4 regions of the Comamonas nitrativorans genome follow, and region 1 is predicted to be linked to each of the others. Evidence: predicted binding sites of a transcription regulator. Region 1 holds the regulator's gene; each other region holds the start of a gene.
The links. The regulator sigma-54, encoded in region 1, starts transcription at its own class of promoters, with help from an activator protein. The targets are predictions, from matches to a motif close to TGGCANGNAANCTGCTTT.
Positions count from the first base shown of each region.

Region 2: nirB (nitrite reductase large subunit NirB) is a predicted target of sigma-54. The motif match lies at 2,907-2,924, and genes of this name have one in related genera.
Region 3: ACFO3A_RS13260 (P-II family nitrogen regulator) is a predicted target of sigma-54. The motif match lies at 2,999-3,016, and genes of this name have one in related genera.
Region 4: exaC (acetaldehyde dehydrogenase ExaC) is a predicted target of sigma-54. The motif match lies at 2,843-2,860, and genes of this name have one in related genera.

Region 1 is NZ_JBHSEW010000019.1:7,874-12,978, reverse strand. Features, by position in the region: gene ACFO3A_RS15060 (THUMP domain-containing class I SAM-dependent RNA methyltransferase) at 1-1,222, opposite strand, end outside; gene rpoN (RNA polymerase factor sigma-54) at 1,266-2,789, opposite strand; gene lptB (LPS export ABC transporter ATP-binding protein) at 2,794-3,567, opposite strand; gene lptA (lipopolysaccharide transport periplasmic protein LptA) at 3,564-4,211, opposite strand; gene ACFO3A_RS15040 (thiol:disulfide interchange protein DsbA/DsbL) at 4,316-4,942, opposite strand; gene ACFO3A_RS15035 (SPOR domain-containing protein) at 5,019-5,105, opposite strand, start outside.
Region 2 is NZ_JBHSEW010000003.1:88,024-93,128, forward strand. Features, by position in the region: gene nirD (nitrite reductase small subunit NirD) at 1-320, opposite strand, end outside; gene nirB (nitrite reductase large subunit NirB) at 385-2,856, opposite strand; gene ubiM (5-demethoxyubiquinol-8 5-hydroxylase UbiM) at 3,396-4,664, opposite strand; gene minC (septum site-determining protein MinC) at 5,020-5,105, shown strand, end outside.
Region 3 is NZ_JBHSEW010000012.1:43,210-48,314, reverse strand. Features, by position in the region: gene ACFO3A_RS13270 (glutamate synthase-related protein) at 1-1,025, opposite strand, end outside; gene ACFO3A_RS13265 (ammonium transporter) at 1,244-2,560, opposite strand; gene ACFO3A_RS13260 (P-II family nitrogen regulator) at 2,621-2,959, opposite strand; gene ntrC (nitrogen regulation protein NR(I)) at 3,191-4,657, opposite strand; gene glnL (nitrogen regulation protein NR(II)) at 4,641-5,105, opposite strand, start outside.
Region 4 is NZ_JBHSEW010000001.1:111,932-117,036, forward strand. Features, by position in the region: gene pstA (phosphate ABC transporter permease PstA) at 1-723, opposite strand, end outside; gene pstC (phosphate ABC transporter permease subunit PstC) at 720-1,655, opposite strand; gene pstS (phosphate ABC transporter substrate-binding protein PstS) at 1,658-2,686, opposite strand; gene exaC (acetaldehyde dehydrogenase ExaC) at 2,912-4,438, shown strand; gene adhP (alcohol dehydrogenase AdhP) at 4,519-5,105, shown strand, end outside.

The DNA.
Region 1 (5,105 bases):
CGAGGTCGAAGCGGAACAAGCGGCATTCGATGGGGCCGTTCCACAGCGGCGTGCGGCGGGTTTCCTTCAGGCGCATCTTGCCGGGCAGCTTCAGGTCGGGGGTGAGCATCCAGGCGCTCCAGCCGCTGTAATGCTTCTTCCAGTGGCTGGCCAGCTGGCTGAAAAACTCCACGCCGTCCTCGGTCTGGGCGGTTTCGCGGCCTGCGCGTTCCACCACGTCCATGCGCTCATGGGCGCTGCGCCCGGCCACCCCGGCAGCGGCAATGCGTTCGCCATAGGGCGGGTTCATCAGCAGCACGCCCGGCTGGGCGCAGGGCGGCATCCGTTGCAGGGCATCGCCGCCGCGCAACTGCACGGTCTCCGCCACGCCGGCGCGTTCGGCGTTGCGCTGGGCAAAGTCCACCATGCGGTGGGCGATGTCGGAGCCGTAGATGGGCACGGGGCTGTCGTCCAGAATCTGCGCCTCGGCCTCGTCCAGCATGGCGTCCCAGACGTGTTTCTGGAAAGGCAGCAGCTTTTCAAAGGCAAAGCGGCGCAGGATGCCGGCGGGAATCCTGCGGGCGATCTGCGCCGCCTCGATCACCACCGTGCCGCTGCCGCAGCAGGGGTCGTACAGCGGCTGGGGATGGGCGCCGTGCGGATTCCAGCCGGTGGCGGCAATCATGGCGGCGGCCAGGGTTTCCTTCAGCGGCGCATCGCCCTTGTCCTCGCGCCAGCCGCGCTTGAACAGCGCCTGGCCGGAGGTGTCGATATACAGCGTGGCCGTGTCGGTGGTCAGGTGCAGATGCACGCGCACGTCCGGGTAGTGCGTATCCACGCTGGGGCGCACGCCCTGGCGCTTGGTGCGGAAGCGGTCGGCCACGGCGTCCTTGACGCGCAGGGCGGCAAAGTTCAGGCTGGTCAGCGGGCTGTGCTGGGCGGTGACTTCCACCTTGAAGGTGCGCTGCGGGTCGAACCAGATTTCCCAGGCGACTTCGCAGGTGGCGCGGTAAATGTCGTTTTCGTTGCGGTAATCGGCCAGCGCCAGCTCGACCAGCACGCGCTGGGCCAGACGGCTGTGCAGGTTGAGCAGCATGACGTCGCGCCACGCGCCGCGCAGCATGACGCCGCCGCGCCCGACCAGCAGATCCTGCCCGCTGGCACCGGTGATGGCGTGGACCTCGTCGGCCAGAAAGCCCTCGACGCCGGCGGCGCAGGGCAAAAACAGATGCAGTTGGTTCATAAGTGGGGCCGAGCATAGCGCCCGGCAGGGGTTTAGAGCGTTCTCAGACAGTTTTGCGCAGGCTGGTGGCGGGAATGTGCAGCGCCTCGCGGTATTTGGCAACGGTGCGGCGGGCGCATTCGATGCCTTGCGCGGCCAGCAGATCGGCAATCTTGGCGTCGGACAACGGCTTTTGCGGATTTTCTGCGGCGATGAGCCGGGCAATCACCGCCTGCACCGCCGTGCTGGAGGTGCTGCCGCCGGTGTCGGTCTGCACGCCGGAGCTGAAGAAGTAGCTGAACTCGAACGTGCCCTGCGGCGTGGCCATGAACTTGCCGTTCACGGCACGGCTGATGGTGGAGGTGTGCAGTTGCAATTGCTCGGCCACTTCGCGCAGCACCAGGGGGCGCATGGCGACCGGCCCATGCTCGAAAAAGCCGCGCTGCTGCTGCACGATGGCCTGGGCCACGCGCAGGATGGTGTCGAAGCGCTGGGCCAGGTTCTTCACGTACCACCGCGCTTCCTGCAACTGGCCGTGCAGCCCGGCGTAGCTGGCGTGGCCGCGCTGCTGGCGCAGGGCCTGGGCGTAGAGGGCGTGGACGTTCAGGCGCGGCAGCACGTCGGGGTTGAGCTGCACGCGCAGGCCCTGGCGGCTGGCCTGCACCAGCACGTCCGGCACCAGGGTGGCGTGCGCAACCGGCACAAAGCGCCGCGCGGGCTGGGGCTCCAGCCGGGCAATCCAGCGCAGCGCCTGCGCCACCTGCTCGGGCGGGGCGGCGCAGCGCTGGGCCAGGGTGCGCACATCCTTGCGGGCCAGCAGGGCCAGGGGCTGTTCGCACAGGGCCAGCGCCAGGGGGTAAAGGGGGTCGTGCGGTTCTGCGGCCCCGGCGTGGCGCAGTTGCAGGCGCAGGCATTCGGCCACGCTGCGGGCGCCGACGCCCGCCGGCTCCATGCTGTGCAGCAGGGCCAGGGCCAGTTGCAGGGTGTGCAGCAGGGCGTCGCGGGTTTCCTCGTCGGCATCGGGGGCCAGGGTGCCGGCCAGTTCGGGCAGGTCGCCGTCCAGGTAGCCGTCTTCGCGCAGGTTGCCGATGAGAAACTCCAGCGCCGCCCGCTCGGGCGCGGTCAGGCGCAGGTTGGCGGCCTGCTGGTGTAAAAAGTCCGCCAGGGTGGGGCTGCTGGCGGCCAGCTCCCAGGCGCTGGGGGCGGCGTCATCGGCTGCGGCGGCGCTGCGCGGGCCGGGCCGGTCTTCGTCCCAGTCTTCGGGGTTGGCGGCGGCCAGCTCCCAGGTCAGATCGCTTAATTCAGGAGCTTGTTCCGCTGATACAGATTGAATTTCAGCATCGTTTGTTTCTGAAAGCGTTTCCAAATCAGCGGAAGCAGCTATGTTTTCCGATTTTTCCGGGGCATCCGCCCCTGCTTCATCTGCGTCATCCACATCCAGAAAGGGGTTGTCCAGCAGTTGCTGCTGCACTTCCTGTTGCAGCTCCAGGCTGGACAGTTGCAGCAGCCGCAGCGCCTGTTGCAATTGCGGCGTGAGCTGCAACTGGGCACTGGGACGAACGGTCAGTTGCGGTGCGGCCCCAGCCATGGGCTTACATGCGGAAGTTGTCGCCCAGGTAGACGCGGCGCACTTCGGGGTTGTCCACGATCTCCTGCGGCGTGCCGTGAGTCAGCACCGTGCCGTCGCTGATGATGCAGGCGTGGTCGCAAATGCCCAGGGTTTCGCGCACGTTGTGGTCGGTGATCAGCACGCCGATGCCGCGCTCTTTCAGGAAGCCGATGATGCGCTGGATTTCGATCACGGCGATGGGGTCGATACCGGCAAACGGCTCGTCCAGCAGGATGAAGCGCGGGTGCGTGGCCAGGGCGCGGGCGATTTCCACGCGGCGGCGCTCGCCGCCGGACAGGGCCAGCGCGGGCGCATCGCGCAGATGCTCGACGTGCAGCTCTTGCAGCAGGCCGGTCAGCTGGCGCTCGATCTCGTCCTTGCCCAGGGGCTTGCCCGCCGCGTCCTTTTGCAGTTGCAGCACGGCACGCACGTTGTCCTGCACGTTGAGCTTGCGAAAGATCGACGCCTCCTGCGGCAGATAGGACAGGCCCAGGCGGGCACGCTGGTGCATGGGGCTGCGGGCCACCGATTGGCCGTCGATGCGCACGTCCCCGCCGTCGCTGCGCACCAGCCCGACGATCATGTAGAACGACGTGGTCTTGCCCGCGCCGTTGGGGCCGAGCAGGCCGACGACTTCGCCGCTGTTCACCGTCAGCGATACGTCCTTGACGACCTGGCGCTTGCCATAGGTTTTTGCCAGGTGCAGCGCCTCCAGGCGGCTGGCGGCGCCCTGGGCAGTGGCTTGCATCTCGGTCATGGTTCTTGCGGGGCAGGGAGTTGGTCGGTCGGCTGCAACGGCACGCCGGGCTGGGCGGGCGCCTGCGGCGTGGCCTTGGGGGCCAGCACGGCCCGCACCCGGCCCTGGCCGCCGGAACTGCTGCCGTTCTGCGCGGCCTGGCCAGCCTGACTATCGACGGTGAACACGTCGGTCAGGTTGTTGTAGGTGATCTGCCTGCCGGTGATGTCGTCGCTCAGTTTGCCGCCGGTGTAGCGGCGCAACTGGGCGCGGCGCAGCAGGCGCACGTCGTCCTTGCGGCCATCGTATTCGATGACTTCGGCCTCGCCCTCGACGTATTCCTCGGGCGCTCCCGCCGCCGTGTCGCGCTTTTGCCGGAAGAAGGCCCGCTGGCCGCTGGCCGCCGTCACCACCCCGTACTGGTAGCCCTGGGCATCCTGGCGCACGTCGAGCTGGGCGCCGCGCAGCACGATGGAGCCTTTGGTCATCACCACGTTGCCGGTAAAGACGCTGGTCTGCTGCAACTCGTCGTGGCGCAGGGCGTCGGCCTCGATGTGCATGGGCTGGTCGCGGTCGGCCCGCTCGGCCCAGGCAGGCGCAGCCGCCAGATGGGCGGTCAGGCACGCTGCGGCGAAAAGGGAAAGGGGGGGAAAAAAGCGCTTCATAAGCTAGGCATGGTTTTTGCGTGCGATTGTAGCGACCCTGCCGCAGCAACAACAAAGCCCGCCGAAGCGGGCCTTGCAAGCCGATGCCGGTGTACCCGGGCCGGTCAGCCGCGCTTGCGCTCCTGCTCGATCAGGCGGTTGGTGATCTGCACCATCTGCTCGAAGCCGCCGGCCATCGAACCATCGGTGTAGTAGCGCCCGGCAATGCCGATGGCCGGGGTGCCCTCGACCTGGTACTGGTCCTGCAACTGCACGGCCTGGCGGATTTGCGTGGCCACGCTGAACGACTGGTAGGCCGCTTCGAACTTGGCGCGGTCCAGGCCCTGCTCGGCCACCCAGGGGAACAGCACGTCGGGCTGGTCGAGGCGTTTTTTCTGCTCCTGGAAGGCCTTGAACACCTTGGCGTGCAGGGCGGGCACCTGCCCCAGGCTTTCCAGCGCGTAGTAAATGCGCTGCAGCGGCTCGAAGTTCTTGTTGAAGCCGACATGCACCAGGCGCACGCTGACATCCTTGGCGGCGGTTTTTTGCCAGGCCTCGAACATCGGATCGAAGTTCTTGCAGTGCGAGCAGCCGTAGGAGAAGAACTGCACCACCTCCACCTGCCCCTTAGGCGCCAGCACGGACGCAGGCTGCTTGAGCGTCACATAGCCGCTGTCGGCCTGGGCGCCCAGGCTCCATGCGGCAGGGACGGCACCAAGCAGGGCCAACTGGGCAAATTCACGACGTTTCATAAATGGTTTCTCCAAAATAAAGCCCTGCTGGGAGTGGCGGGCGGGCCAGCAGTTCCCGCCCGGCACCACACACTTTCTAACGCTGGATGCGCACCAGGGCGGCATCCATGCCGGAGCCGTCCAGCTGTTTTTTCAACGCCTCGGCCTCGGCCCGCTGGTCCAT
Region 2 (5,105 bases), on a different contig from region 1:
GCGGCATCCAGGTAGACGGCGCCGTCCTGCACCTGCACACGGAAGGTCGGGGTGCTGCCCTCATCCGGGGCCTGGGCCTGGCCGTCGGCCAGGCCGATCGTCCAGTTGTGCAGCGGGCAGGCGACCTTGTCGCCAAACACCATGCCTTGCGACAGCGGGCCGCCCTTGTAGGGGCTGTAGTCCAGCAGGGCGTAGACGGCATCCGCAGCGGTGCGGAACAGCGCCACCTCCAGCCCCTGGGGCCGGGCCACGCGGCGGGCGCCCTGGCGCGGAATGTCGTCCACCTGGCAGATGTAGTGCCAATGCGTTGGGGATGTCATGGGTATGCCTTTCATAGCTGCCAGCGCCGATCTGCACTGCGCTGGCGGGTGTTTTTGCAGTGAATCAAACGGCAGGCGCCGTGGCCGGTTCGGCGGGGACGATGGGGATGAACTGCCGCGCATCGACCCGCGCCTTGTCGCCCTCGAACCAAGGGTCGGGCTCGCCCTCCAGCGCCGCTTGCAGCCGTGCCCACAGTGCCTGGCGGTTGGCGGCGTCTTCCAGCACTTTCTGTTTGACGTGTTCCAGCCCGACGCGGGCCACGTAGTGCGTGGTGCGCTCCAGGTACCAGCCTTCCTCGCGGTAGAGCTGGAGGAAGGCGCCGCTGATCTCCAGCACCTCCTCGGCGGTTTTCACCTTGGTGAAGAACTGCGCCACCTCGGTCTTGATGCCGCCGTTGCCGGCGATGTGGATTTCCCAGCCGGAATCGACGCCGATGATGCCCACGTCCTTGATGCCGCTTTCCGCGCAGTTGCGCGGGCAGCCGCTGACCGCCAGCTTGACCTTGTGCGGCGCGTACATGCGCCACAGCGCCCGCTCCAGATCGCGCCCCAACTGGCTGCTGTCCTGCGTGCCGAAGCGGCACCACTCGCTGCCCACGCACGTCTTGACGGTGCGCAGGCTCTTGCCGTAGGCGTGGCCGCACGGCATGCCGATGTCGCGCCACACGCCGGGCAGGTCTTCCTTCTTCACGCCCAGCAGGTCGATGCGCTGGCCGCCCGTCACCTTCACGCCGGGGATCTGGTATTTGTCCACCACGTCGGCAATGCGGCGCAGCTCGTCGGCATTCGTCTCGCCGCCCCACATGCGCGGCACCACGCTGTAGGTCCCGTCCTTCTGGATGTTGGCGTGGCTGCGCTCGTTGATGGCGCGGCTTTGCGGGTCGTCCAGCGCTTCCTTGGGCCACGTGCTGATCAGGTAGTAGTTGATCGCCGGGCGGCAACCGGGGCAACCGTCGGGCGTCTGCCACTCCATGAAGGCAAAGACTTCTTCCTTGCTGATGAGGCGGTGGGTGCGGATGGCATCGCGCACCGCCTGGTGGCCGTGTTCGGTGCAGGCGCACACCGGCTTGGCCGTGGTGTTGGCCGCATACGCGCCGCCGACGGTGGCCATCAAAAGCTGCTCCACCAGCCCGGTACACGAGCCGCAACTGGCGCTGGCCTTGGTGTGCTTGCGCACCTCGTCGATGGTGAACAGGCCCTTTTCCTTGATGGCCTTGCAGATGGTGCCCTTGGTCACGCCGTTGCAGCCGCAGACCTCGGCATCGTCGGGCATGGCGGCGGCCTGGTTCTGTCCGGCGTGGCCGCCTTCGCCGATGTTGCTTTGGCCCAGCAGGAGGGCGCTGCGCAGCTCGGCCACGCTGCGGCCCTCGCGCAGCAACTGGAAGTACCAACTGCCATCGACGGTGTTGCCGTACAGGCAGGCACCGACCAGCTTGTCGTCCTTCAGCACCAGCTTCTTGTACTGCCCCGCGCCGGGGTCGCTCATGACGATTTCCTCGGTGCCCGCGCCGCCCATGAAGTCGCCCGCCGAGAACAGGTCGATGCCCGTCACCTTCAGCTTGGTCGAGGTCTGCGACCCCAGGTAGCGGCCAATGCCGAACTCCGCCAGGTGGTTGGCCGCCACCCGCCCCTGCTCGAACAGCGGGGCCACCAGCCCGTAGGCAATGCCCCGGTGCGCGGCGCACTCGCCCACGGCGTAGATACGCGGGTCGGTCGTGGTCTGCATGGTGTCGCCCACGACGATGCCCCGATTGACGTGCAGGCGCATGGCTTCGGCCAGGGCGGTGTTGGGGCGGATGCCCACGGTCATCACCACCAGATCGGCCGGGATTTCGCTGCCGTCCTTGAAGCGCACCGACTGCACCCGACCATCGTCGCCGCCCAGCAGTTCCTGGGTTTGCGCGGCCATCAGAAAGTCCATCCCGCGCTCCTGCAAAGCCTTTTGCAGCATCTGCCCGGCCACGGGGTCAAGCTGGCGCTCCATCAGCCATTCATTGGCATGCACCACGCTGACCTGCATGCCGCGTTTCATCAGGCCGTTGGCCGCCTCCAGCCCCAGCAGGCCGCCGCCGATGACCACGGCGTGCCGGTAGTGCGCGGCGGCGTCGATCATGGCCTGCGTGTCGGCAATGTCGCGGTAGGCCAGCACGCCGTCCAGCTCCCTGCCCGGAATCGGCAGCATGAAGGGGTTGGAGCCGGTGGCCAGAATCAGCCGGTCGTAAGGCACGCTGACCGCCTCGCCCGTGCTGCGCACCGCATGCACGGTGCGCCGGGCGCGGTTCACCTCGGTCACGGTGCAGCCCGCGTGCAGGGTGATGCCATGCTCGGCATACCATGCCCAGTCGTTCAGGACGATCTGTTCCAGCGTCTGCTCCCCCGCCAGCACGGGCGAAAGCAGGATGCGGTTGTAGTTGGGATGCGGCTCCGCGCCGAAGATGGTGATCTCGTACAGATCGGGGGCAATCTTCAGCAGCTCTTCGAGCGTGCGCACCCCCGCCATGCCATTGCCCACCATCACCAGTTGCATTTTGTTCATAGCGCCCTCTTGCAGTGTTCATCAACGGCCCAACAGGCCACGAACACAACAAAGCAACAACCATGCCAATGCAAAAACCGGCGTGCCGCCCCCTGTCAAAGCAAGGGGCGGTACCAAGATTCACGCCATCTTTTAGTGCGAACCATGCTGCAACGCACCAAAACAGCCAGGCTTTCAACGCTTGCGCAGCAAGCAAGAAAGCCCAGGGCGCGAAGTCGCGCCCTTCAAGGCACAGCGCATCCGTCAAGGCGCGGCCCCAATAACCGGCAAGCCGCATCCCGTCTGACTCGCCGTGGCTGTCCGAGCGGAGCGCCCAAAGGGCGCGAAGCGAGTTCCACGGCGGGTATTCAAGCTGCGCAGCACGCCTTCTTTGCCTCCTTTCTTGCGCGTGCAAGAAAGGAGGTCGCCCGCCGGGGCGAGACCCGGCCAGCAGAACCAAAAAAATAGCTACTCCCGCAAATAAACAAACGATTTCAAAAACAAAACACCAATAAATCGTTCACCCACCAGCGGAAACAGCTATCAATTAAATAAAAACATCACCCAAAAAACGGTGGCCGAGGCAATTGCTCCCGCAAAATCCCCCACGGACTGCGCCCACTCAACTGCGCCACGATGGCCGCCTTCAACGGCGGCAAATGCTGCGCCCCCTGCAACACGATCTGGCGCAACAGCCGGGGCGCCGGGCGCGGATCGGTAAACAGCTTGACCACGGTGTTCGTCCCCTGGAACAGCGGCCAGGCGTGCCGGTGCTGGCTGCGGCCATAGGCGGCCAGCACGCCCTCGTGCCCCCAGTCCTGCCCGGCGTGGTAGGCATGGGCAATGGCGCTGCTCAAGCGCTCCACCCCGGACAGGCCCAGGTTGAAGCCGTGCGCCGTCACCGGGTGCATCCCCACCGCCGCATCGCCCAGCAAGGCAAAGCGCGGCCCGCTGAACTGGCGGGCATAGGTCGCCACCAGCGGGTAATGGTGGCGCTGGCCGACCAGCTCCATCTCGCCCAGGCGGTTCTGGAAATGCGCCTGCACCTGGGCGGCGAAATCGGCCTCGTCCAGCTGCATCAGGCGGGCAATGTCCGGGCTGTCGCTGGTCACCACCGCCGAACACAGCAAATCGCCCGTGGCCGGGTCGGGCTGCAACGGCAGGATGGCCAGGGTGCGGTCGTAGCCGAAGCACTCGTGCGCCACGTCGTCATGCGCAACGGTGTGGCGCATCCGGCAGACGATGACGCTGCGGCCAAAGTCGGTCATCTGCGCCCCCACGCCCAACATGCGGCGCACGGCGGAAAAGCGGCTGTCCGCCGCCACCACCAGCGGCGCGGCCAGCGGCGGCGCATCCACGCGCACGCCGTTGTCCTGCACCTGGTAATGCACCTGGGCACGATCGCCCAGGCGCTGCACCTGCGTCACGGTGGCCCCGGTAATCAGGTGGATGGCGGCGTGGCCCTGCGCCTCCTCCCACGCCGTGCGGCGCAGGGCGCAATTGGGCACGATGCGCCCGAGCGCCTCCATGTCCTGGCCCACCGTATCGATGTCCAGTGTCGGGCGGACGCCCACCGGCCCGTCATGCACCACCGCCTGGCGGATGAAGCCCTGCTCATGCGGCAGCAGGCGCTGCCAGGTGCCCAGGCGCTGCAAAGTCTGCACGCTGGGATGGGTCAGGGCGATTTCCCGGCCATCCGGGGCCGGATGGGCCAAAACCGCCTGCGGCTGCTGCTCCAGCACCGTGGCATGCAAACCGGCCTGGGCCAAAGCCAGCGCCAGCGACAAACCCGCAGGCCCGGCGCCCACGATCAAAACATCGGTATCCATAGAAGAAGGCGTAATCAAAAGTAAAAGTCGGACAGTCAACGCAGGCCATTGTCCCCGCTTCTGCCACGCACACGGGCGCAACGCCGCAAACCACCCTGCTGCCCTTGCAGCAGTTACGGACATGCAAGGGATGCTCTGCACGCATCACGCAGCCCAGTGGGCACTGCGGATCGGGATGGGCTGCAAGGCGCCAACCGCAGCCATGGCGGTGCTATGGCGAGGATGTGCAACGCCGCAGACCGCCCGAGGCCGCAGAGGCCCACGGCGCGATGATGCGTGCAGAGCATCCCAAGGTACACTCGCCGCTGGTGTGCCTTTCTCCTCCCTTGCCTTTTCCCTGCCTTTTCATTGAGCTATGGCCGTTGATTCCAAGAGCGCTGTCCGCGCCAGCTTTGACCTGAAAAGCGCCGAATTGCCGGTACTGGCAGTAGCGTTGCGCAG
Region 3 (5,105 bases), on a different contig from region 1:
TGCTGCTCCCAGGCTTCGGGAATCATCATCATGATGGCCTGGGCCAGCGGGTAGCCGGCCATGACCAGCAGCTCCAGCGTGTTGTCGAAGGTGGCGGTGTCGGACTGCCCTTCCATGGTGATGGGGTAGAGCTTGGCCAGATCGGCGCCCAGCACGGGCGAGCGCATCACGCCTTCACGCGCCCGCATCCAGTTGAAGTTGCCCTTGACGGTGTTGATCTCGCCGTTGTGCGCCACCATGCGGTAGGGGTGGGCCAGTGGCCAGGAGGGGAAGGTGTTGGTCGAAAAGCGCTGATGCACCAGCGCCAGGGCGGACACCACGCGCTCGTCCTGTAAGTCCAGATAGTACTTGCCCACCTGATCGGCCAGCAGCAGCCCCTTGTAGATCACCGTGCGGCAGGACATGCTGGGCACGTAGTATTCCGCGCTGTGCGTCAGTTGCAGGCCGGTGATGCGGGCCGAGGCCGTCTTGCGGATGACGTAGAGCTTGCGCTCCAGCGCATCGGGCACCAGCACGTCGCCGCCCCGGCCAATGAACACCTGGCGCATGATCGGCTCGCACGAGCGCACGGCGGGCGATATGGGCAAGTCGGTGTTCACCGGCACGTTGCGCCAGCCCAGCAGCACCTGGCCTTCGGCCGCAATGGCGCGTTCCAGCTCGCGCACGCAGGCCTGGCGCGAGGCCGCTTCCTTGGGCAAAAACACCATGCCCACGCCGTATTCGCCGGGCGGCGGCAGTTGCACGCCCTGGCGGGCCATCTCGGCGCGGTAGAAGGCGTCGGGGATTTGAATCAGCAGACCCGCGCCGTCGCCCATCAGCGGGTCGGCGCCGACGGCGCCCCGGTGGTCGAGGTTTTCCAGAATCTGCAACCCCTGCGCCACGATGGCGTGCGAGGCCTCGCCCTTCAAATGAGCGACGAAGCCGACGCCGCAGGCATCGTGTTCGGCATTGGCGTACAGGCCCTGGGCGTGGGCGCTGTGGATTTCTTCGGGGGTCGGTAAAACCGTCTGGGTCGTCTCGGTCATAGCAGGGCCACTTTGTTGGTACGAAGGGAAAAGGGTTCTTCCCGTAGTTAGCAAACACCGTGCCAGGTTGAAGAATCGGCCACGTCCCCCTGTGACTGCACGCATGGCGTGCGCTGCGGTGCCGCCGTGCCCCATGCCATGCACCAAAAAAGAGCGCCCATGCCCGATATCGGGCATGGGCGCTGCACTGCACTGTTCATCAGGCGTTCAGAGCATCCTTAATGAACATAGGCCCGTTCGCCGTGCGTGGTGATGTCCAGGCCGCGGCGCTCGTCTTCTTCGGAGACGCGCAGCCCCACCAGCAGGTCCGCTGCCTTGAAGCACAGGAAGGAGGCCACCGCGCACCAGACGATGGTGACGATCACGCTCTTGAACTGCACCCACACCTGCGCGGCCATGTTGAAGCCCTCCGGCTCCACCCCGCCCAGGCTGGCGGCGCAGAACACGCCGGTCAGGATGGCCCCCAGAATGCCGCCCACGCCATGCACGCCGAAAACGTCGCACACGTCGTCCGCTTTCAGCAGGCGCTTCAGGCCCGAGACGCCCCACAGGCACAGCGGCCCGGCGATCAGCCCCATGACGATGGCGCCCATCGGCCCGACAAAACCTGCTGCCGGGGTAATCGTCACCAGCCCGGCCACCGCGCCCGAGGCCGCGCCCAGCATGGAGGCCTTGCCCTTGTGCAGCCCTTCCGCCGCCAGCCAGGCCACGGTGGCCGCGCCGGTGGCCAGGATGGTGTTGATGAAGGCCAGCCCCGCAATGCCGTTGGCCGCACCGGCCGAACCGGCGTTGAAGCCGAACCAGCCCACCCACAAGAGCGACGCGCCCACCATGGTCAGCGTCAGGCTGTGCGGCGGCAGCGCTTCCTTGCCGAAGCCGATGCGCTTGCCCGCCATGTACGCACCCACCAGCCCGGCGACGGCGGCGTTGATGTGGACGACGGTGCCGCCGGCAAAGTCCAGCGCCCCGTCCTCGGCCAGCAGGCCGCCGCCCCAGACCATGTGCGCCATCGGGATGTAGCTCAGGGTGAACCACAGCACCGAGAAGATCATCACGGCGGAGAACTTCATGCGCTCGGCAAACGCCCCCACGATCAGCGCCACGGTGATGGCGGCAAAGGTGGACTGGAAGGCGACGAACACGTATTCGGGAATCGTGTCCAGCGTGGCCGAGAGCGTGTCCGGCCCGATGCCGGCCAGGAACAGCTTGTCGAAGTTGCCGTAGAACAGGCCCGCACCGCCGAAGGTCAGCGAAAAGCCGTAGATGGCCCACAGCACGGTGATCAGCGCAAAGATGGTGAACACCTGCGCCAGCACGGACAGCATGTTCTTGCCGCGCACCAGGCCGCCGTAGAACAGCGCCAGGCCGGGGATGACCATCAGGATCACCAGCATGGTCGAGGTCAGCATCCATGCGGTATCGCCAGCGTTGATGCCGGCAGCGGCCTCCATGGCAGGGGCGGCGGCTTCCTGGGCGAAGGCACCTGTCGCAGCAGTCAGCAGGCCCAGTGCGATGGCAGGGAGTGATTTTTTCATGTCAGTCTCTTGCAGAAAAGGATGGCTAAGGGGTGCTTTCAGTCGGAATGTCGGCGCGGACTAGAGGGCTTCGCGGCCGGTTTCGCCGGTGCGGATGCGCACGGCCTGCTCCAGTACGGTGACGAAAATCTTGCCGTCGCCGATCTTTCCGGTGCGGGCGGCGTTTTCGATGGCCTCGATGACATGCTCGACCTGGGTCGCATCGACGGCGGCCTCGACCTTGACCTTGGGCAGAAAATCGACGACGTACTCGGCCCCCCGGTACAGCTCGGTGTGGCCCTTCTGGCGGCCAAAACCCTTGACTTCGGTGACGGTGATGCCCCGGATACCCATGTCCGAGAGCGCCTGGCGCACCTCGTCGAGCTTGAAGGGTTTGATGATGGCGGTCACGATCCGCATGGTGCGCTCCTGTGCTTGGGTGAATGAATACCCTGGGATCAAGCACAAGCCATGCCAGAAATAAAAAATTTTGCTATTTTTGGTCTCTAAGGCTTATGTGGAAAGCGCTAAAAGCTCCTGTTTTTATTTTTCTTCAGGGCAGGGGCGCTGCTGCTTCGTCCAGTTATCGTGCGTGATCGCGGAGGCGTGCCCGCTTTTGATGCCTGTTTACTGTGTCTTGCAGAAACACGCTCATGTGTCTTCTTCGTCGTTGTCGCTGGCGGTAGAGGCTTCCAGGCCCAGCTCCTTGATCTTGCGCGTGAGCGTGTTGCGCCCCCAGCCTAGCAACTGGGCGGCGTCCCGGCGGCCCCCGCCGGTATGGCGCAGGGCGGTGGTGATCATGATGCGCTCGAAGGCGGGCAGCGCCTGTTGCAGCAAATCGCCCTGGCCCTGGCGCAGGGCGTTGCCGGCCCACTGGCCCAGGGCCTGCTCCCAGGCCGTGGCGCTGGCAGTCGCGTCCGTTGGTACGCCGTCGACTGCGGCCTTTGGGGCCTGCTGCACTTCCTGGGGCAGGTCGCCGATCTGCACTTCCTGGCTGGCGGCCATGACGGTGATCCAGCGGCAGACGTTCTCCAACTGGCGCACATTGCCCGGCCAGTCCCATTGCGCCAGGTGCTGCTGCGCCTGGGGCGACAGGACGCGCGGGGCCATGCCCAGCTCGCGGGCGCTTTGGTGCAGGAAGAAGGCGGCCAGGCGGGGGATGTCCTCGCGCCGCTCGCTCAGGGTGGGCAACTGGATGCGGATGACGTTCAGGCGGTAGAACAGGTCTTCCCGAAAGCGCCCCTGGCGCACCAGCGCCTCCAGGTTCTGGTGGGTGGCGGCGATGATGCGCACGTCGGCGCGGATGCCGGTGTGCCCGCCCACGCGGTGAAAGCTGCCCTCGGACAGCACGCGCAGCAGGCGCGTCTGCGCCTCCAGCGGCATGTCGCCGATCTCGTCCAGGAACAGCGTGCCGCCCTGAGCCTGCTCGAAGCGCCCCTGGCGCTGGGCGGTGGCGCCGGTGAAGGCGCCGCGCTCGTGGCCGAACAGCTCGGACTCGATCAGGTCGCGGGGGATGGCCGCCATGTTCAATGCAATGAAGGGGGCGGCGCGGCGCGGGCTGTGGCGGTGCAGCGCCTGGGCAACCAGCTCCTTGCCGGTGCCCGATGCGCCGTTGATGAGGACGGTGATGTGCGACTGCGACAGCCGGCCGATGGTGCGGAACACCTCCTGCATGGCGGGCGCTTCGCCGATCAGCCCGTCGGTCTGGGCAATGGCCGGCACGGGCAGGTTCTGGCGGGCCTCGCGGGCGTGGATCAGGGCGCGGCGCACCAGGGCCACGGCCTCGTCCACGTCGAAGGGCTTGGGCAGGTACTCGAAGGCCCCGCCCTGGTAGGACTGGATCGCGCTGTCCAGGTCGGAATGCGCCGTCATGATGATCACGGGCACCTGCGGGCAGGTCTGGCGCACCTGGGCCAGCAGGCCCAGGCCGTCCATGCCGGGCATGCGGATGTCGGTCAGGATGACGCTGGGCGGGGCCTTGGCCAGCTTGCCCTGGACGGCTTCGGCGCTGTCGAACAGGCAGGTACTCAGGCCCGCCTGGGTCAGCGCCTTGTCCAGCACCCAGCGGATGGATTTGTCGTCGTCGATGATCCAGACCAGTTCATGAGGGGCGGACATGCGTGGCTCCTGCCGCAGCGGCATTGTTCGTGGGAGGGAAGGGCACCAGCACCTTGAAGATGGTCTGCCCCGGCTGGCTCTCGCACTCGATCAGGCCGCCATGCTGCTGCATGATGGCCTGGGCGATGGGCAGCCCCAGGCCGGTGCCCTGGGAGCGGCCCGTGACCATGGGGTAGAACACCGTCTCGCGCAGCTCGGCACCGATGCCGGGGCCGTTGTCCTCGATCTCCACCTGGCACAGCAGGGCGTGGCAGCGCGTGCCGATGGTGAAGCGGCGCAGCACGCGCGAGCGGATGAGGATGCGCGGCGGCGGGCCGTCGGCGGGCTGGCCGGGGGGCATTTTCGGCATTTCCATCAGGCACTGCACCGCATTGCCCATGATGTTGAGGAATACCTGGATCAGCTGGTCGGCATCGGCCCAGACCTCGGGCAGGCTGGGGTCGTAGTC
Region 4 (5,105 bases), on a different contig from region 1:
CGGCAGGCTGGCCATGGGTTTGCCCAGGTCGCCGTTCCAGAACTGGTTGTTCAGCGCGGTGAACAGCAGGGGCGCCGTCTCGCCCGCAATCCGGGCCACGGCCAGCAGCACGCCCGTCATCACCCCGGCGCGGGCGGCCCGCAGCGTGACCAAGCCGATGACCTTGTGCTTGGGCGTGCCCAGGGCATAAGCCGCTTCGCGCAGGCTGGCGGGCACCAGGACGAGCATGTTCTCGGTCGTGCGGATGACCACGGGAATCACGATCAGGGCCAGCGCCACCACCCCGGCCCAGCCGGAAAAACTGCGCATCGGCGCCACCACCACGGTGTAGACGAACAGACCGATCACGATGGAAGGGGCCGACAGCAAAATATCGTTCACGAACCGCGTGGTGCTGGCCAGCGTGCCCTGGCGGCCATATTCGGCCAGGTACACCCCGGCCAGCACCCCGATGGGCGTGCCCACCAGGGTGGCCAGCGCCACCATCACGAACGAGCCGAAGATGGCGTTCGCCAGCCCCCCCGCCTCGTTGGGCGGCGGCGTCATGTCGGTGAACAGCGCCAGGCTCAGGCCACCCAGCCCCAGGCGGATGGTTTCCCACAGAATCCACACCAGCCAGAAGACGCCGAACAGCATGGCCGCCAGCGACAGGCCGATGGCCAGCTGGTTGATGCGCTTGCGCCGCGCATAGCGCTGCTGCGCATGAGGAAGGTGGCCGCTCATGTCCGCCCCCCTTCCTGGCGCTGCAAACGCAACATCAGCAATTTGGACAAGGCCAGCACCACAAAGGTAATGAAGAACAGCACCAGCCCCAGGTAGATGAGCGATGCCTGGTGCAGCCCGGCACCGGCCTCGGCAAACTCGTTGGCCAGGGCCGAGGTAATGCTGTTGGCCGCTTCGAACACCGACAAAGAGTTGAGTTGGTTCATATTGCCGATCACAAAGGTCACCGCCATGGTCTCGCCCAGGGCGCGGCCCAGGCCCAGCATGACGCCGCCCAGCACGCCGGTCTTGGTGTACGGCAGCACCACCTTCCATACCACCTCCCAGGTGGTGGCCCCCAGGCCGTAGGCGGATTCTTTCAGCAGGGTCGGCGTGACCTCGAACACATCGCGCATCACCGAGGCGATGAACGGGATCACCATGATGGCCAGGATCAGCCCCGCCGCAAAAATGCCGATGCCCACCGGCGGGCCGGACACCAGCGCTTCCAGGTACGGCACGCCGGTCAGCAGTTCCTGCAACGGCTGCTGCACATACCGCGCCAGCAGTGGCCCCAGCACCATCAAGCCCCACATGCCGTAGACGATGGAGGGCACTGCGGCCAGCAGTTCCACCGCCGTCCCCAGCGGGCGTTTGAGCCAGGCGGGCGACAGTTCGGTCAGGAACAAGGCGATGCCGAAACTCACCGGCACGGCAATGAGCAGCGCCAGGGCCGAGGTGGCCAGGGTGCCGTAAATCATCACCAGGCCGCCGTAATCGTCCTGCACGGGGTCCCAGACGCTGCGGACCAGAAATGCCAGGCCATATTCGCGGATGGCAGGCCAGGCCCCCACCAGCAAGGTCAGCAAGATGGCCAGCAGCAGGCCCAAGGTAAGCAGCGCCGCCCCCCGCGCCAGGGCGCTGAAGGCACGGTCGCCCCAGGTGTTACTCATGATTATTTCGCTTGCGTTTCAATAGCATTCCACGATTGGTAGATCACGTTTTTCACGTTATCCGGCATGGGCACATAGTCCAGACCGCTGGCGGTCTGGTCGCCTTGCTTGTAGGCCCACTCGAAGAACTTCAGCGTGGTTTGCGCCTGCGCCGGCTTGTCCTGCGCCTTGTGCATCAGGATGAAGGTGGCGCTGGTGATGGGCCAGGCGGCCTGGCCAGGCTGGTTGGTCAGAATCTGGTAGAAGCTCTGGCTCCAGTTGGCCCCGGCAGCAGCAGCCTTGAAGGATTCCTCGCTGGGCTGGACGAACGTGCCGTCCTGATTCTGCAACTGGGCATAGGTCAGCTTGTTCTGCTTGACGTAGGCGTACTCCACGTAGCCGATGGAGTTGGCCAGACGGCCCACGAACGCGGCCACGCCCTCGTTGCCCTTGCCGCCCGCGCCGGTGGGCCAGTTCACGGCCTTGCCTTCACCGACTTTTTCCTTCCACTCCGGGTTCACCTTCGACAGGTAGTTGGTAAAGCCAAAGGTGGTGCCCGAACCGTCCGCGCGGCGCACCGGGCTGATTTTTTCCGCCGGCAGGGCCAGGCCGGGGTTCAGCGCGGCGATGGCCGGGTCGTTCCACAGCGTGATCTTGCCCAGGTAGATATCGCCCAGCACCTGGCCGTTGAGCTTGAGCTGGCCGGGCTGAATGCCCTTGATATTCACCACCGGCACGATGCCGCCGATCACCGTGGGGAACTGCACCAGGCCCTTGGCCTGCAGGTCTGCGTCTTTCAGCGGCTCGTCCGAGGCGCCGAAATCCACCGTCTTGGCTTCGATCTGCTTCAGACCGGCACTCGACCCGACGGATTGGTAATTGATCTTCACGCCCGTGGCCCGGTGGTAGTCGGCCGCCCATTTGGCGTACAGCGGCGCCGGAAAGCTGGCACCCGCGCCGGTGGCCTCTTGCTGGGCGAAAGCGGGAGTGCCCCAGGCGGCGGCCGTCACCGCCAGGATGGTCAGAACGCGTTGTGCGATGGTGGTTTTCATGGTGCAGAAGCTCCTTGTGGGTGGAATAAAACTTCACTGCACGGCACTGTAGAAGCGCTATGTGACAACCGTGTGACACCGCATTGTCCCAGTGTGCAACAGCGCCGGCCCCCCAGCCCCTGCGGCACACCCCCCGCTCCCCGGGCCGGACGACGTTGGCACGCAATGTGCTTATAGGTAGGCAGCCACGCAACGGCTGCTATCAACCCTACAAGGAGACACCCCATGGACATGTTTGAATTCAAGCGCTTCAACCTCGACCTTTCCTTCCCCTACCGCCAGAAGTACGACAACTTCATCGGCGGCCAGTGGGTGGCACCCGTGGCCGGGCGCTATTTTGACAACATCTCTCCCATCACCGGCAAGCCGTTCTGCAAGGTGGCGCAGTCCGACGCTGCCGACGTGAACCTGGCACTGGATGCGGCCCACGCCGCGCAGGAAAAATGGGGCAAGACCTCGGTGGCCGAACGCTCTAGCATCCTGCTGAAGATTGCCGACCGCATGGAGCAGAACCTGGAGCGGCTGGCCATTGCCGAAACCATCGACAACGGCAAGCCGCTGCGCGAAACCCTGGCCGCCGACCTGCCGCTGGGCATCGACCACTTCCGCTACTTTGCCGGCTGCATCCGCGCCCAGGAAGGTACGATCTCCGAGATTGACGCCAACACCGTGGCCTACCACTTCAACGAGCCGATGGGCGTGGTCGGCCAGATCATCCCCTGGAACTTCCCCCTGCTGATGGCCTGCTGGAAGCTGGCGCCCGCCCTGGCCGCAGGCTGCTCGGTGGTGATGAAGCCGGCCGAGCAAACCCCTGCCTCGATCATGGTGCTGATGGAGCTGATCGCCGACCTGCTGCCGCCCGGCGTGCTGAACATCGTCAATGGCTACGGCAAGGAAGCGGGCGAGGCGCTGGCCACCAGCAAGCGCATTGCCAAGATCGCCTTCACCGGCTCCACCCCCGTGGGCCAGCGCATCCTGCACGCCGCTGCCGACAACCTCATCCCCTCCACCGTGGAGCTGGGCGGCAAAAGCCCGAACATCTTCTTTGCCGACGTGCTGGATGCCGACGACGAGTTCCTCGACAAGGCGCTGGAAGGCTTCGCCATGTTCGCCCTGAATCAGGGCGAAGTGTGTACCTGCCCCTCGCGCATCCTGGTGCAGGAGTCGATCTACGAGCGCTTCATGGAACGCGCCGTGGCCCGTGTCGAGGCCATGAAGCAGGGCCACCCGCTGGACAAGGCCACCATGGTCGGGGCGCAGGTGTCGCAGGCCCAGCTTGACCGCATCCTGGGCTACGTCGAAATTGGCCGCCAGGAAGGCGCCCAGTGCCTGACCGGCGGCGAACGCCTGCGGGCCGGCGGCACGATCGACGACGGCTTCTTCATCAAGCCCACGCTGCTGTACGGCCAAAACCACATGCGCGTGTTCCAGGAAGAAATCTTCGGCCCCGTGGCCTCGGTCACCACGTTCAAGGACGTGCAGGATGCCGTGCGCATCGCCAACGACACCGAGTACGGCCTGGGCGCGGGCGTCTGGAGCCGCAACGGCAGCGTGGCTTACCACATGGGCCGCGCCATCCAGGCCGGGCGCGTATGGACGAACTGCTACCACCTCTACCCCGCACACGCGGCCTTCGGCGGCTACAAGAAATCCGGCATCGGCCGCGAGACGCACAAACTGGCCCTGTCCAATTACCAGCAGACCAAGAACCTGCTGGTCAGCTACAACCCGCAGGCGCTGGGCTTTTTCTAAACGTGGAAGTCGGTGCCAGCGTGCGGCGCTAGCACCTGGAAAAACCAATTTTCCTGCAATCTTGAAAAGGAGCCATACCGATGGAAACCACCATGAAAGCCGCCGTCGTGCGCGAATTCGGCAAACCGCTGGTCATCGAGGAAGTCACCGTCCCCCGCCCGGGGCCAGGCCAGGTGCTGGTGCGCATCGAGGCCTCCGGCGTGTGCCACACCGACCTGCACGCCGCCCACGGAGACTGGCCGGTCAAGCCCAACCCGCCCTTCATCCCGGGCCACGAGGGCGTGGGCCATGTGGTCGGCGTGGGCACCGGGGTGCGCCACGTCAAGGAGGGCGACCGCGTCGGGATTCCGTGGCTGTATTCGGCCTGCGGGCATTGCCCCCATTGCCTGGGCGGCTGGGAGACCTTGTGCGAAACCCAGCAGAACACCGGCTATTCGGTCAATGGCGGCTTTGCCCGCTACACCGTGGCCGAAGCCGACTACGTGGGCCGCCTGCCCGACAACATCGGCTTCATCGACATCGCCCCGGTGCTGTGCGCAGGCGTCACCGTCTACAAAGGGCTGAAGGTGACCGACACCAAGCCGGGCGATTGGGTGGTGATCTCGGGCATCGGCGGCCTGGGCCACATGGCCGTCCAGTACGCACGGGCCATGGGGCTGAACGTTGC